2 regions of the Clostridium sp. MB05 genome follow, and region 2 is predicted to be linked to the other one. Evidence: a T-box and tRNA genes for the amino acid it is inferred to sense, from the RefSeq annotation. Region 2 holds a T-box; the other holds one or more tRNA genes.
The links. The T-box of region 2 lies ahead of metG (methionine--tRNA ligase). A T-box ahead of a tRNA ligase gene usually reads a tRNA of that ligase, here a tRNA-Met.
Positions count from the first base shown of each region.

Region 1: it has a tRNA-Met gene. The T-box ahead of metG (methionine--tRNA ligase) is inferred to sense a tRNA for this amino acid. The anticodon was not compared.

Region 1 covers NZ_CP174370.1:1,174,624-1,182,485, forward strand. Annotated here, with positions in the region: gene yedF (sulfurtransferase-like selenium metabolism protein YedF) at 1-588, shown strand, start outside; gene ACH36K_RS05585 (MBL fold metallo-hydrolase) at 772-1,665, shown strand; gene ACH36K_RS05590 (NUDIX hydrolase) at 1,786-2,352, opposite strand; gene ACH36K_RS05595 (hydroxyethylthiazole kinase) at 2,850-3,695, shown strand; gene ACH36K_RS05600 (flavodoxin domain-containing protein) at 3,776-4,255, opposite strand; gene ACH36K_RS05605 (FMN-binding protein) at 4,266-4,655, opposite strand; gene ACH36K_RS05610 (TetR/AcrR family transcriptional regulator) at 4,672-5,295, opposite strand; tRNA gene ACH36K_RS05615 (tRNA-Met) at 5,446-5,521, opposite strand; gene rbsK (ribokinase) at 5,722-6,651, shown strand; gene ACH36K_RS05625 (hypothetical protein) at 6,847-7,284, shown strand; gene recQ (DNA helicase RecQ) at 7,481-7,862, shown strand, end outside.
Region 2 covers NZ_CP174370.1:508,966-516,827, forward strand. Annotated here, with positions in the region: gene ACH36K_RS02500 (aminopeptidase P family protein) at 1-291, shown strand, start outside; gene ACH36K_RS02505 (FUSC family protein) at 349-840, opposite strand; gene ACH36K_RS02510 (FUSC family protein) at 868-1,389, opposite strand; gene ACH36K_RS02515 (hypothetical protein) at 1,641-1,982, shown strand; T-box leader at 2,037-2,276, shown strand; gene metG (methionine--tRNA ligase) at 2,328-4,292, shown strand; gene ACH36K_RS02525 (DUF2164 family protein) at 4,400-4,627, shown strand; gene metG (methionine--tRNA ligase) at 4,657-6,198, shown strand; gene ACH36K_RS02535 (Na/Pi cotransporter family protein) at 6,524-7,862, shown strand, end outside.

The DNA.
Region 1 (7,862 bases), 670 kb from region 2:
TGCCCTATGCCTGTTATAAAAACAAAAAAATATTTTGATCTAGAAAATTCAAAAGAAACATTAGTGATTGTAGACAATGAGGTAGCTAAAAATAATATTTTAAGATTGGCAAAAGGGTTAAAATTATATAGTAGCTTTATAGAGGAAAACGGAATATACAAAATACAATTATCAAGATCTGAAGTTACAGAAATTGGCGAGGGGTTAGATTCTAATGAAGCGAGTAAAATAAGAGGTGAATTAACTTATAAAAAGGCCCCAACGATTTTAGTTTCATCAAACCTGCTTGGAGGGGGAGATGATAAGCTAGGTGAGACTTTGATGAAAGTATATATAAATACTTTAGCAGAAGCAGAAATACTTCCAGAAAACTTAATGTTTATAAATGGAGGAGTAAAATTAACTTGTACAGGCTCTGATGTTTTAGATAGTTTAAATTCAATGAGGGAAAAAGGTGTTAACATAATAAGTTGCGGGGCTTGTCTTGATTTCTATAATTTAAAAGAGGATCTTAAGGTTGGAGAAATAGGCAATATGTATCAAATAATAGAGCTTATGAATGAAAGTGGAAATACTATAAAACTATAGAATTTAACATATAGTAAACTATTATTTAGAGGGTGAGTAAAGTCACCCTCTAAATTTATGTGCAATTATACTATTAATTTTAAATTAATAGTATAATAAGAAATGTATTTATATAAACATTGAATGGAGAAGAGTTATATAGTTTAAAACACATTATAAGTTTATTTATATAGGAGGAATTAAATGCAGATTATACAAGTAAGAGAAAATACATTTTGCATTGATACAGGAATGACATATATACCTTTTTATAGGGTTAGTGAAAATAATATAGTAATGATTGATACCGGTTTGGCTAAAGGTGAAAGAGGGAAATTAGATAGATTATTAGAAGAAAATTCATTTAATATAGTTGGAATTATATGTAGCCATGCTCATATAGATCATATAGGTAATGCATCTTATTTTAAAGAAAAGTATAAATGCCCAGTTGCTATGTCTGAAACTGAAGCTTTTATTTGTAGTAGTATAATTAATCTTAAGATGTATTATTGTGATCAAAGCTTAGAGGAAATAGAAGAGTATTTTGGCCATATGGTTTGTAAAGTAGATATTGTAATAAAAGAAAATGATTATATTGTAAATATAGCTGGAAGTAATTTTAAAATTCTTCATACGCCAGGTCATAGTGCAGCACATATATGTATTACAACTCCTGATGATGTTTCATATCTTGGTGACACGCTTATTAGTTATGAAGTTATGAAAGGAGCAAAAATGCCATATGCTTTTATTTTAAAGGAAGATTTAAAAAGTAAAGAAAAATTGCATAGTTTAAAGAGCATAAAATACATAGTAGCTCATAAAGGAATATATGATAATATAACAGAGCTTATAGAAGATAATATAAACTTTTATAAGGATAGAGCAAATAAGATATGTGAATTAATAGATAAGCCTATGACAAAAGAAGATGTAATTAAGAAAATAGTTAAAGAATGGAAAATAGGAATAAGGAATATTAGAAAATACATTGTTATTGAAAGAATGTTAAAATCATATATAGAGTATTTAAATGAGACTAAAAAAATAGAAATAATTTTAGAAGATGGATTTTTGAAGTATAGCAAATTATAAAAAAATAAGATTTTCCTTACCATCAGTTTGTAATTGGACATATGTAAGTTTGCGTTGACTTAGAGCGGAGCAACGGAATAAGTAAATTTACATATGTCCACTTTTTACTCTATAGTAAATTTAAAAATTATAAATTTCTTTTATTTTTTGATTAAATTTCTCATAAAGTTTTATCATATCTGGCTCTGTTGAGTAAATTCCAACTTCGTCTATTGGAATCCACTTTACACCGCTATTTTCATCTTCTTTTATTATAAGCTCATCATTTTCATCAGCTTCTAGTAAATATGCAACTGACAAATGTAAATGTGAGGATACAAATTTTCCTCTTTTTATGTGAGCTGGTACAGGCAATACATCTAATGAGAAAATTTTAGAATCTAACGCTTTTATATTCTTTACTCCAGTTTCCTCTTTTGCTTCTTTAATAGCTACATAAAGTAAATCATCATCACCGTCTGCATGTCCACCTGTCCATGACCAGGAATTATATATATTATGATAAATCATAAGGACTTTAGTTTTATCTTTATTTACTATATATCCAGAGCTAGTTATATGAGCTAATGGATTTTCTCTAGTTAAAAGATTATTAAAATTATCTATAGAATATAAAATAGCCTCTTTATCAGTAGCTTCTTGATCATTGTATGGCTTATATTCTTTAATTTCTTTTATCCAATTCATAAGTTACTCCTTAAAATTATAAATTAAGTTTAATGTATATTCTAATTAGAATGTATAAGTAGTTATTGATATATAACTATATGTTGTATAAATATTAGAATAATAAAACTATATATAGATTAAGTATATTAATACTATTAATTTTAATTATATACCAAAATATATATAGATTCTATTAAAGTTTCTACATTTAATCTAGTATTTCAATTGTTGTAAGTAATATAGTTATAAGATGATTTTAAAGAACCTATATATGTAAAATAAAAAAATATATATGATTCTAATTCGCTACTAAACTTATATTTTGACTTTTAACTATTGATTTTAGTTTAAATATAGATAATGTAGAGTATTAATTAGAACATATATATAATAAAACTATTTATATAGAATAAATATGTAACATATAAAAATAAAGTCGAATAATATATAGAGATGTAGTATAAATATAATTACATCTTTAAAATTTAAGTTCAGGATGTAAGAGAGGATACGAAATGCAAATTGGTATAAGGGCATTAGACGAGAGTTTAAACTTGCAGAAAAAAAAGCACCCCCTTATACACTGTATCTCTAATTTAGTCACAGCAAGAGATTTAGCACAAGGTATTTTATGCTATAATGGTAATCCTTTAATTTCAAATTCTATTGAAGAAGCTCAAGATATAACTTCTAAATGTGAGAGCCTATTAATAAATCTAGAGGACTTAAATAGTTCAAAAGTAGATGCTATTGAAAAATCACTTAGGGTAGCAAGAAGAAAGAGGATACCTGTAGTCTTAGATATAATGGGAATAAGTTTCTCATTTTTCAGAAGAGAAGTAGCATTAAGATTTATAAGTAGATACAATATAAATGTTGTAAAGGGAAAGTTAGAGGATTTTAACGTATTATTCCATAGTAATGATAAATTAAAAAACAAGAATTTTGATGATACTAAACTTATGGAGGATATAGAAATTAGAGTAGAATTAAGAAGTTTTTCCAGAAGATATAATACGATAGTGGTAGTTCAGTCAGAAGATTATTATTTAACAGATGGATTTAGTGAATTTCATGTAGATGGATATCCAGATAAGTTTAGTAATATATTAGGAATTCAATCAATATTATGTGGATTAATTTCTGTGGGGGTTGCAGCTGCAAGTAATAATGAACAAATATTTAGAGCCGTCTTAGTTGCTATTATGACTGTAGCAGTAAGTGAAAAAATAGTTGTACAAAAGAACTTAAAACCAGAAAATAAATTATGGTTAAAGGAATACTTATTAGATGAAATAGCAAATATAAATTCAGATAAATTAAATAGATTAGCAAAAGTTGATTATTCTTTTGTAAGATAATTTAGTGGGAAGATATAATATTACTTGCGACTTCGCAAGCTCCAAGTCGTCGTAATATTATATCTCCTTCTTTATAATGATTAAATAGAATTCATTGCTTGAGCAAATTTATGAATATTATCATTTAATATATTTGATTTGCTGGAGGATGTTTTGGCTATTTTCTTAACTATAAACTTTTCAAAGAAGTTCATTTTGTCAAAATTGAATTCTCCTCCAAAATGGATCTTTGATATTGCTATATTAATTAATTCTGGCGGGAAATTTTCAATGAGTTCATTATTTATTGCATCTCCTTCTTGCATTCCACAAATGAATAAACCAATTTGCTTTTCTTTTAATTCTTTCAAATTATTTGAACAGAATTCTGTTACTTCTTTTTGTATTCTACCCATATATATTGATCCGCCAATAATGACTTTATCGTACTTTGAAATATCAATATCTCCTGAGTTTTTTAAGTTAATTATATTTGGTTTATCCTTAAGTTCTTTAGACATAAATTCTACACATTTTTCTGTACATCCGTATTTGCTTGAATAAAGGATTAAAGTACTCATTTAATTCACCTCATTTTTTATTTAATACATTTTCTATAGACTTAAGATAAGCTTTAGATGTTACTGTTGCGCCAGATATAGCATCTATTTTAGTGCTTTGGGTTTCAATAACTTTATTAAATAATTCCTCACTTACACCTGGCTTTGAAAAAGTAACATCATCTTTAATTAAAATTTCAGTAATTTTATTATTCTTAACTGTAATATCAAGCTTATTGGTCCATCTTCCATAATCATATTCTCCAGTGTATTTGCCATCATCTAATTTAGAAATGTCTATGCCATTTAAACTAATGCTCATACCTTCATTAAGACCTCGAGATAAATAAAAAATTCCTCCTACAAAAATAAGCAAAAATAAAAGTATTAGTGACATTAATATTTTAAATAATGTCTTCAAATAGATCCTCTCCTAACTATTTATTATTGTGAGCTATTTTTAATACTATTTCCTTTGAGTAAAACTCAATTAATTTTTGCTTTTGTTCTTCTTCCATATCTTTTTCTATAGATAGCTTTATTATAAGTCCTAATGTTGATACTGCTATAATTTGAGCAGTTAATTCTAGGGTTTCTTCATCTATGGGTTTATCTTTATAAATATCCTGTAAGCATTTATATAGTGAAGATAGAGCTACTTTTTCTTTTGAGGCTCCTTTAAATAAATAGGATGTGTATTTTAAAGCTTCTTTTGACGTATTTAACTGAGCAGCCATAAATTCTTCAGGCATACTTAGGGCTATGTTTATATAATTTTTAGTCATTTCTATTAATTTTTCTTCAGCAGAATTAGATTTTGTTTCGGCTGAAGATATAGCAGATACTATTTTTTTATATCCTTTTAGCATTAAATTATTTATTATTTCTTCTTTATCGTTAAAGTAGTGATAAATTATAGCAGGTGAGTATTCAATTTTCTTAGCTATTTTTCTAATAGATAATTTTTCAAAGCCTTCTAAAGCTATAATTTCATTTGCTGCTGAAAGAATAAGCTCTCTCATTTCTTCTATTTCACGATCTCTTCTTTTTTCTATAGTCATAATTAACTCCTAATTTATTAAACGTCGTTTAATTATTGAACAGTGTTTAATGATATAGTATCATTGTATTTTTTTTATGTCAATATATAGAAAAGAAATTAAAAAAAGATAGTGTAAAACTATTTCTAGTTATACACTATCTTTAAATATTGGTTGCGGGAGCAGGACTTGAACCTACGACCTTCGGGTTATGAGCCCGACGAGCTGCCAACTGCTCCATCCCGCGATATCAATGTACTAACCTCAGTCAGTATGTTAAGTATAGTACTATTATTAACAAAAGTAAAGGAAAATATTAAAATATTTTAAAAAAAATTTAAAAATATTAAAAAAACCATTACAAAACGTTTACGAATGATTTATTATTTAGTTAAGCGATTCACTAAACCGCTTCAGTAAATAATAAATCATTTAGGAGAGAGATTTATGAATAAGATATGTGTACTTGGAAGCATGAATATGGATTTAGTTTTAAAGGTTAAGGATATACCTCAAGTAGGTGAAACTATTTTATCAAAATCTTTTGAAAAGATATCAGGAGGAAAAGGAGCTAATCAAGCTGTAGCAGCAAGAAGAAGTGGTTCAGAAGTATTCATGATATCTAAAATAGGTAAAGATGATAATGGACTAATATTAAAAAACAAACTCAAAGAAGATAATATAAATGTAAATTTCATATATGAAGATGACAAAGAAGCAACAGGAATGGCAATTATCATGGTTAACGAAAATGGGAACAATTCAATAGTTGTTGCACCAGGATCAAATATGACAATGAATGAAGGGGAAATTGATAAATCTATAAGAGCTTTAGAAGAAAGTGATATACTTATATCTCAATTTGAAACTCCAGAAGAAATTACATTAAAGGCATTTAAGAAATTTAAAGAATTTGGAAAAGTAACAATATTGAATCCAGCACCAGCAAAAACGATGGATGATGAACTTTTAAAAGTAACAGATATTATAGTTCCAAATGAAACAGAAGCAGAAGTCTTAACTGGTGGTAAATTTGAAAATTTAGAAGATGCAAAGAAAGCAGCGAAAATTTTCCTAGATAAAGGAGTAAAATTTGTAATTATTACTTTAGGGGCAAGAGGTGCAGCAGTAATAGGAAAAGATTTCTGTGAAGTAGTACCAGCATTTAAGGTTAATGCAATAGATACAACAGCAGCAGGAGATAGCTTTATAGGAGGTTTAAGTTCTAAGTTAGATACAAAAAATCTAAATAAGGAAAACCTTATAAAAGCAGTAACATTTGGTAATAAAGTCTCATCAATAGCAGTTCAAAGAAAAGGAGCACAACCTTCAATACCATATTTAAAAGAGGTAGAAGAGGTCTATGGAGAGGAGTAAGCTAATGAGAAGAACACCACTATTAAATAGAATATTATAGTAATTATGCATAGATAAATGAAAAGATACTTTCATTAAAGAAGGTATTCTTTTTATAAATATAAAATATATTTAAAATTTTAAAGAATATAATTTCAAAATTATAAATATTATGATAAATTATAAGTATAGGAATTATTTAGGGGGACTGTAGTAATGGATGTTATAATATATAAGCTAGTTTTAAATTACTTAAATGAAAAAGTAACAAATGAATTAAAGGATGAATTAAAGGATGAATTTATTAATGCAGCTTTACATTTTAATATAAATAATGATATATACCAAAAGTACTCACCAGTACAAATTGAATGTATGATAAATAAAATATCATCAGAAGAAATAATAGACTATGTTGAATTATGCTCAGTATATGGCTATATATTATATAGATCTATAGAACAGAATAAACTTAAAAATGAGGAAAGAATAGAAGTTCTTCAGATAGTTTTAAAAATAAGTAATACTATAACTGGCTATTTAAGAAATTTAATAAGTGAAGATGAATTATTTGAAAAGTTATTAAATATAACAAAGAAACTTAATTTAACAAAGGAACAAAACAAGAAGATAATTGAAATATTAAATCAATAAGCATAATTATGTAAACGTTAATTATAATTTTAAATAAGTAAGGTTTCTATTAATATAGGAATCTTACTTATTTATTGCTAGAGGAAAGTATAAAAGTTTAGAGTTTTGAAAACGTAATCATATAATTTTTTATATGAAATGTTTTAATAATTAAAAAATATGGTAGAATTTTAAAGAGAAAGGAGTAGATAACGTTATGAATAAAGCAATAGAAGTGTTAGAAAAGTATTTTGGATATAACTCCTTTAGAGAAGGTCAAAGCGAAATAATATCTAATATTTTAAGGGGAAGAGATAGCTTTTGTATAATGCCTACTGGTGGTGGAAAGTCAATTTGTTACCAAATACCAGCTTTAATTCTTAATGGAATTACTTTAGTTATATCTCCTTTAATATCTTTAATGAAAGACCAAGTAGACTCTATAAATGATATAGGAATAAAAGCAGAGTATATAAATAGTACTCAAAGCTTAGATGAAATAAATGAAATTTTAAAAAGATGTTATGATGGCGAAGTTAAGCTTTTATATATAGCTCCAGAAAGATTAGAAAGTGAATATTTTAATAAAATGCTTAGAA
Region 2 (7,862 bases):
ATGATAATAACTAATGAACCAGGGGTGTACAAAGAAGGAAAGCATGGAATAAGGATAGAAAATACTCTTTTAGTAGTTAAAGATATTAAATCAGAAGAGTTCGGTGAGTTTTATAAATTTCAAACTATATCATATTGCCCTATAGATTTAAATGGAGTAGTTGTAGAAATGCTAACATCAGAAGAAAAAGTATGGCTAAATAATTACCATAAGACTGTATTTGAAAAGTTAAATCAATATTTAAATAAAGAAGAGATAGATTTCTTAAAGAATGAAACTAGAGAAATATAATAATTGAAAATAAAAAATGGACAATTTCTAATTGTCCATTTTTTATTAAATTATATACTATTCTTTTGGTGGAACTATAAACTTATTAACTAGTAAAGCTATAAAAATACCAAAAAGAGTTTCTACAGTTCTATTAACTGCATAAAAAATTGGATCAGAAAAGGCATGAATAGTTGTTACACCAAGAAAGGCTATGCAAGATACATTAATTGCTCCTGGCTTTTTTATTAAGTTACATGAGTATATAACTGCTATTATACCTATAGCTATAGTAAAGTAAATCAATAATTTGCTTAAAATGTCGGATTCAATATTAAACTTGAAATATCTACACAGAATTAAAAATAATAATCCTATAGCTGCTCCAACTATTGTTCCAACACCCCTATTTATGGCCATTTTAACTGAGTTTGAAACAGTACTCTGAAGACAGATAACAGCAGTTAAGCAAGCAAAAAAGGGCTCGTGGGGAAATAGCAATAAACATAAAAATACTGAAATTGCAGTTTTAATAGTTCTAAGTCCAACTTTAGGGATAGTAAAGTTCATATGTTGTTCTCCTTAATATTTATAATATCATTTGATTTCATTAGTTTTATCATCTTTTGATGAATTAATTTCATTAGTTTTATTATATTCTGGTGGGTTAATGTATTTATTAATAACAATTGCAATCATTATTCCAAAAGCTGTCTCTATAGTTCTTCTAAAAGAGTAAATTAATGGACTATCATAATTAGGTGATATAATAATACCAATTAAAACAATAGAAGCAATAGAACAGGCAGCTGGCTTTTTTACTAGATTACACAAATAAATAATTAAAGATACACCAATTGCAGCTATTATTGCAGAGAATGATGATAAATTAAATTTATTTATTGTAAAAAGTAAAAGAACGCCTAGAATACCACCGAGTAATGTACCTATTAATCTATTAAGGCCTGTTTTAACTGAGTTTTCTACTGTGTCTTGTACACAGATTACAGCTGCAATTGCAGCAAAAAGAGAATTCGGCCAAAATATTAGGCAAATTAAAACAGAAAGAGCTGTTTTAATATTTCTATAACCAATATGAGGTAAGTCAAATTTTCTCACAGTATCAACTCCAATCTTTTTTATAATATTATAGCATATAACTTATATAAGGTTAGTGTTATAAATATGACTTAAAATTATAAGACTATATGAAATAGTACATATTTTTAATTTGAGGATTATATTTATAGGTATGTAGTTACTAATTAATTTTAATTAGTAACTACATACTTATAAATATATATTGCAGATATAGTTATTACTATTATAAAATATAAATATTACAAATATGTTTAATAAGGATTGATTATATGAGTTTTTGGGTTTATTTAGTATTAACAGAAATAATACCATTAGGTTTGTTTATTGTAGGAGGATTGTACGAATCAAAATCTACAAAATATCCAGATATGAAAATAGGATATAAAAATAAATATTCAACACAAAGTAGCTTAGCATGGGAATATTCAAATAAGTTAGTGGCTAAGTTAAATGGATCTGTAGGAACATTACTATTTATAGTTAATGCAGTATTATTATTTATAATTGGAGAAAGTGCTTTTACTTTTTTATTAGCATTTAATTTATTTATGGTTGTTTTATCAAGATTGATGATAGATAATATAATAAAGAAAAAGTTTGATAAAGAGTGAATTGTTAAAAATAATTGACAGTATTTTTAATATAGAATATCATAATAATAAATGGAAAATGCAGTGAAGAGAAGAGTAGTGAAGAAATATAGTCTAAAAGAGAACTAGGTAAGGTGAAAGCTAGTGACAGTAATCTTCATGAATATGGACTTGGAGCAGATTCTTTGAGCTTATTAAGTTAGAGGGATACGGTAGCAACCGTTATATTGCAAGGTGAATAAATTTCACCTATTGAGATATTTATTGCGAAATAAGTATGAAATAGAGTGGTAACACGTATAATACGTCTCTATATAGGTCTTAATATACCTATATAGAGATTTTTTTTATTATAAAGAAGAAACCATGTTAGGGAGGAGAAAAGATATGTGTAAAAAGACATATTATATAACTACACCAATTTACTATCCATCAACTAAGCTTCATATTGGAAATACTTATACTACTGTAGCAGCTGATGCTCTTGCAAGATATAAGAGATTAACTGGATATGATGTAATGTTTTTAACTGGAACAGATGAACACGGTCAAAAGATACAAAGAATAGCAGAAGAAAAAGGTATAACACCAAAAGAGCATGTAGATGAAATAGTAGCAGGAATAAAAGATTTATGGAAAATGATGAATATCAATTATGATAAATTTATAAGAACAACTGATGATTACCATATAAAAGCTGTTCAAGATATCTTCAAAAAATTATATGATAAAGGAGATATATATAAATCATCATATGAAGGCCTATACTGTACTCCATGTGAATCTTTCTGGACAGAAACTCAATTAGTTAATGGAAACTGCCCAGATTGCGGTAGACCAGTAGAAAAGTCAAAGGAAGAAGCATACTTCTTCAAAATGAGTAATTATGCTGATAAATTAATGGAATATATAGAGTCTCATCCAGAGTTTATACAACCAGAATCAAGAAAAAATGAAATGGTTAATAACTTTTTAAAACCAGGTCTTCAAGATCTTTGTGTTTCAAGAACTAGCTTCAATTGGGGCGTTCCTGTAACATTTGATGAAGGACACGTTGTATATGTATGGATAGATGCTCTTTCAAACTATATTACAGCATTAGGTTATGGAAGTGAAAATAAAGACTTATATGATAAATATTGGCCAGCAGATGTACATTTAATTGGTAAGGATATTTTAAGATTCCATACTATTTATTGGCCAATTATGCTAATGGCTTTAGATTTACCATTACCAAAGCAAGTATTTGGTCATGGATGGTTACTTGTTGATGGTGGAAAGATGTCAAAATCTAAAGGCAATGTTGTTGACCCAGTAACATTAGTGGAACATTTTGGAGTAGATGCAGTTAGATATTACCTATTAAGAGAAATACCATTTGGATCAGATGGATTATTTAATAATGAAATATTTATAAAGAAGATAAACTCAGATCTTTGTAATGATTTAGGAAACCTTCTTTCAAGAACAGTAGCTATGATTGAAAAGTATTTTGATGGAGCTATACCAGAAAACTCAAGCAAAGAAGCTATTGATGATGAATTAATAAGCTTAGCTTTAGAAACTACAAATAAAGTTAATAAAGCTATAGATGATTTAAGAATTCCAGAAGCTCTAGAATATATATTTGATTTAATAGGAAGAGCAAATAAATATATAGATGAAACAACTCCTTGGATACTAGCTAAGGATGAAGAAAAGAAGGAAAGATTAGGTACTGTATTATATAACTTGGTAGAAAGTTTAAGATTTGCATCAGTTTTATTATCTGCATTCTTACCAGATACAAGCAAGAAAATAAATGAACAAATAAATACAACTAATATTTCTTTTGAATCCTTAAGTAGCTTTAATGGTACTGTTGTAGGAACTAAGGTTCAAAAAGGTGAGGCTTTATTCCCAAGAATAGATGTTGATAAGAAGCTAGCAGAATTAGATGCCTTAAGAGAAGCTCAGTTAGCAGAAAATAAAAAAGATGAAAAAAGAGAAATTACTCCAATAAAAGAAGAAATCACAATAGAGGATTTTGAAAAAATAGATTTAAGAGTAGTAAAAGTATTAGCTTGCGAACCGATAAAAAAAGCTAAGAAGTTACTAAAATTAAAGGTAGATTTAAATGGAGAAGAAAGACAGGTAGTTTCAGGAATAGCACAATACTACAAGCCTGAAGATTTAGTAGGGAAATATGTAGTATTAGTAGCTAACTTAAAACCGGTAACATTAAGAGGTGAGTTATCACAAGGGATGATATTAGCAGCATCAACAGATGATGATAGTTTGTTAAAGGTAGTAAATCCAGGAGAATTACCAACTGGAAGTCAAGTAAGATAAATCTTTATAATTTAATTAAGTTTATTTTAAAAATGATGATAAAGGAGGATAGGGGAACCTATCCTCAAATTTTTATAAAAAAATAATTATAATAAGGAGACATTGATATGAAAAAAACATTCGATATATCTAAAGAAAAAAGAGAAGCTTTAAAGAATGAAATAAAAACCTATTTCTATGAAGAAAGAGATGAGGAATTAGGTGATTTAGCATCAAATATGATACTGGATTTCTTTATGGATAAATTAGCAGTAGAATTTTATAATCAGGGGATAGAAGACTCTTATAAATATATTATAGATAGAGCAGAAGATTTACTTGGAATACAAAAATAAAGCAATAAGAAAATAGTGAGGGGATATTTATGAATATTATTATAGGAAATGCATGGCCATATGCAAATGGGCCACTACATTTAGGAAGAATAGCAGTATTACTCCCAGGAGATATTATTGCAAGATATCATAGGCTTATGGGAGATGATGTTGTGTTCTTGTCAGGAACAGACTGTCACGGAACTCCTGTAACTATGAGAGCTAAAGAAGAGGGAATAACCCCTATGGATGCTGTAGTTAAGTATCATAATGAATTTAAAAAGTGTTTTGATGACTTAGGATTTTCTCTTGATATATTTGCTAAAACTCACTCTACCTATCATGAGAATAAGGTTAAAGAGTTTATATTAGATTTATATAAAAAGGGATACATATATGAAAAGGAAATTGATCAAAAATATTGCGAAAACTGTAATGAGTTTTTACCTAAGGCATATATGGAAGAAAAGTGTCCTTATTGTGAAGAAAAGTTAGTTACACAAACAAAGCATTTATTCTTTTCACTTTCGCAATTTGAAAATGATGTTAGGAGACTTTTAATTAGGCAAAAAGGTTGGAGAGAAAATGCTCAAAAGATAGTAAAAAGATATTTAGATGAGGGTTTAAGGGATAGAGCTGTAACAAGAGATTTTAATTGGGGAGTAGATGTTCCTTTAGAAGGATATGATGATAAAAAAATATTCGTTTGGATTGAGGCGGTTATGGGATATTTAACTGCTAGCATGAAGTGTTTAGAGGAAAGAAATGAAGATTGGAAGGAATATTGGCAAGGAGAAGATTCAAGAATTTACTTTGTTCATGGTAAAGATAATATACCCTTCCATACAGTTATATTTCCAGCTATATTAGCAGGGATTGGAATAAAGAATCCTAATTTAAGAATAATATCAAGCGAATATATGAAGCTAGAAGGAAAAAATTTTTCATCAGTTAAAAATTGGGCAATATGGGGTGACAATATAGTTGGCAATTATAATATTGATACTTTTAGATATTATTTATCCTTAAATTCGCCAGAGGTTAAAGATACCGATTTTACTTGGAGGGATTTTATAAATACAGTAAATAGAGATTTGGTTAATTGCTTTGGAGGCCTTGTTAACAGAACAATTGAACTTGTTCATGATAAGTATAATTCTAATATACCAAATGGAAAAGTATCAGAGGATTTTAAAAATGAAGTGCTTAATTTATATTTTGATGTAGGAGATAGTATAGAAGAAGGAAGTTTCAAAAAGGCTCTTTCGCAAATATTGTCATTTATTAAAAAGATAAGTAAGTATTTTAATGATGAAAAATTATTTGTAGAAAAAGAAAAAAATAATGAAAAGTGTATAAATACAATATATGAATGTATTCAAGCAGTTATAAACCTATCTAATTTGCTAGAGCCATTTATTCCAAATACATGTGAAAAAATTAGAAAAGCATTAGATTTAGATGAACCTATATGGAGTTATGTAGAAAAGAAAAGTGGCAAAGTATCAGAGTTAGAGGTGTTATTTGATAAAATAGATAAGAGAAGGGCCTTTGAAGAAGTTAAAAGATTAAAAGAAGAAAAAATAAAATAAAAAGGAAAAACCCTAGATTAAATTACTTTGGGGAATAATTTAATCTAGGGACCATTAGATGGTTTTAGGGGTAAATAATAATGCTTTAACTACTTTACAAGTATTATAATACATTAATAATATGACAGTAATGTGTCAAAAAAATAAATAAAATATGAATAAATTAGTAACCTTTTCCTAGCATTAAAAATAATTTTATTAATAAAATTAAATTTCGATATTATTAATATTTACAATTCTAATTAATAGTTGTATAGTATTTTTGTTAATAGAATATTAACACATTAACAATTGAAAATTATTTAATGTATAAGGAGAAACATTAATGGACAAGTTTTCTATTTTAACAGGTCTTATAGGTGGACTAGGCTTATTCCTATACGGAATGAAACTTATGGGTGATGGCTTAGAAAATGCTGCCGGTGAAGGATTAAAATCAATATTAGAAAAACTAACAAGTAATAAGTACATAGGAGTACTGGTTGGAGCTGGGGTTACTGCTATAATACAAAGCTCAAGTGCAACAACTGTTATGGTTGTTAGTTTTGTAAACGCAGGATTAATGAATTTACTTCAAGCTGCAGGAGTAATAATGGGAGCTAATATAGGAACAACTATTACAGCTCAAATGGTATCATTTAATTTAGATGCAATTGCTCCATTATTTATAGGAGCAGGAGCAATAGTATTACTTGTAGCTAAAAAGAAAAGAGTTAGAGATTTAGCTAGCATTGCATTGGGATTTGGTATATTATTCATGGGTATGGGCGTAATGTCTGGTGCTATGAAGCCTATTGCAGAAGCAAGTTGGTTTAGAGAATTTGTTATAGTAGTTGCAGATAATAGTATCCTAGGATTACTTGCAGGTCTTGGAATGACAGCTGTTGTACAAAGCTCATCAGCAACTACAGGTATTTTAGTTGCTTTAGCAACAACAGGAGCTATAGATATGCGTTTAGCATTTCCTGTAATATTAGGTTGTAATATAGGAACTTGTGTTACTGCTATATTAGCATCATTAGGAGCTAATAGAACAGCTAAAAAGGCCGCACTAGTGCACTTGTTATTTAACACAATAGGAGCTATAATTTTCTTCCCATTTATAGATCCATTTATAAGATTAGTAACAGCAACTGATCCAACTAACGTAGCAAGACAAGTTGCTAATGCACATACTATATTTAATGTTACAGTTACAGTATTGTTATTACCGTTATCAGCATATTTAGTTAAAATAGTTAATAAAATACTTCCAGGAGATGCTGAAATAGAAAAAGAAGGAGCTATTTACTTAGACAAAAAGTTATTAGAAACCCCTATCGTCGCAAATGGACAAGTTTTTAAAGAAACATTAAGAATGGCTACTAAGGCAAAAGAAAACTTAGCATTAGCGATGAATGCATTTACAGAAAATAATGTAGAATCAGTAGATAAGGTTTATCAAAATGAAAAGATAATTAATGCATTAGAAAAAGATATAACTGATTACTTAGTTGAATTATCACAATTAGAGTTGCCAGAAGAAGATATAAAATTGTTTAGCTCAACTTATCATGTAATTAATGACATAGAGAGAATAGGAGATCATGCAGAAAATATTGCTGATTTAGCTATAGAAAAAATTAATAAAAACATACATCTTGGAGAAAGTGCAAAAGAAGAGT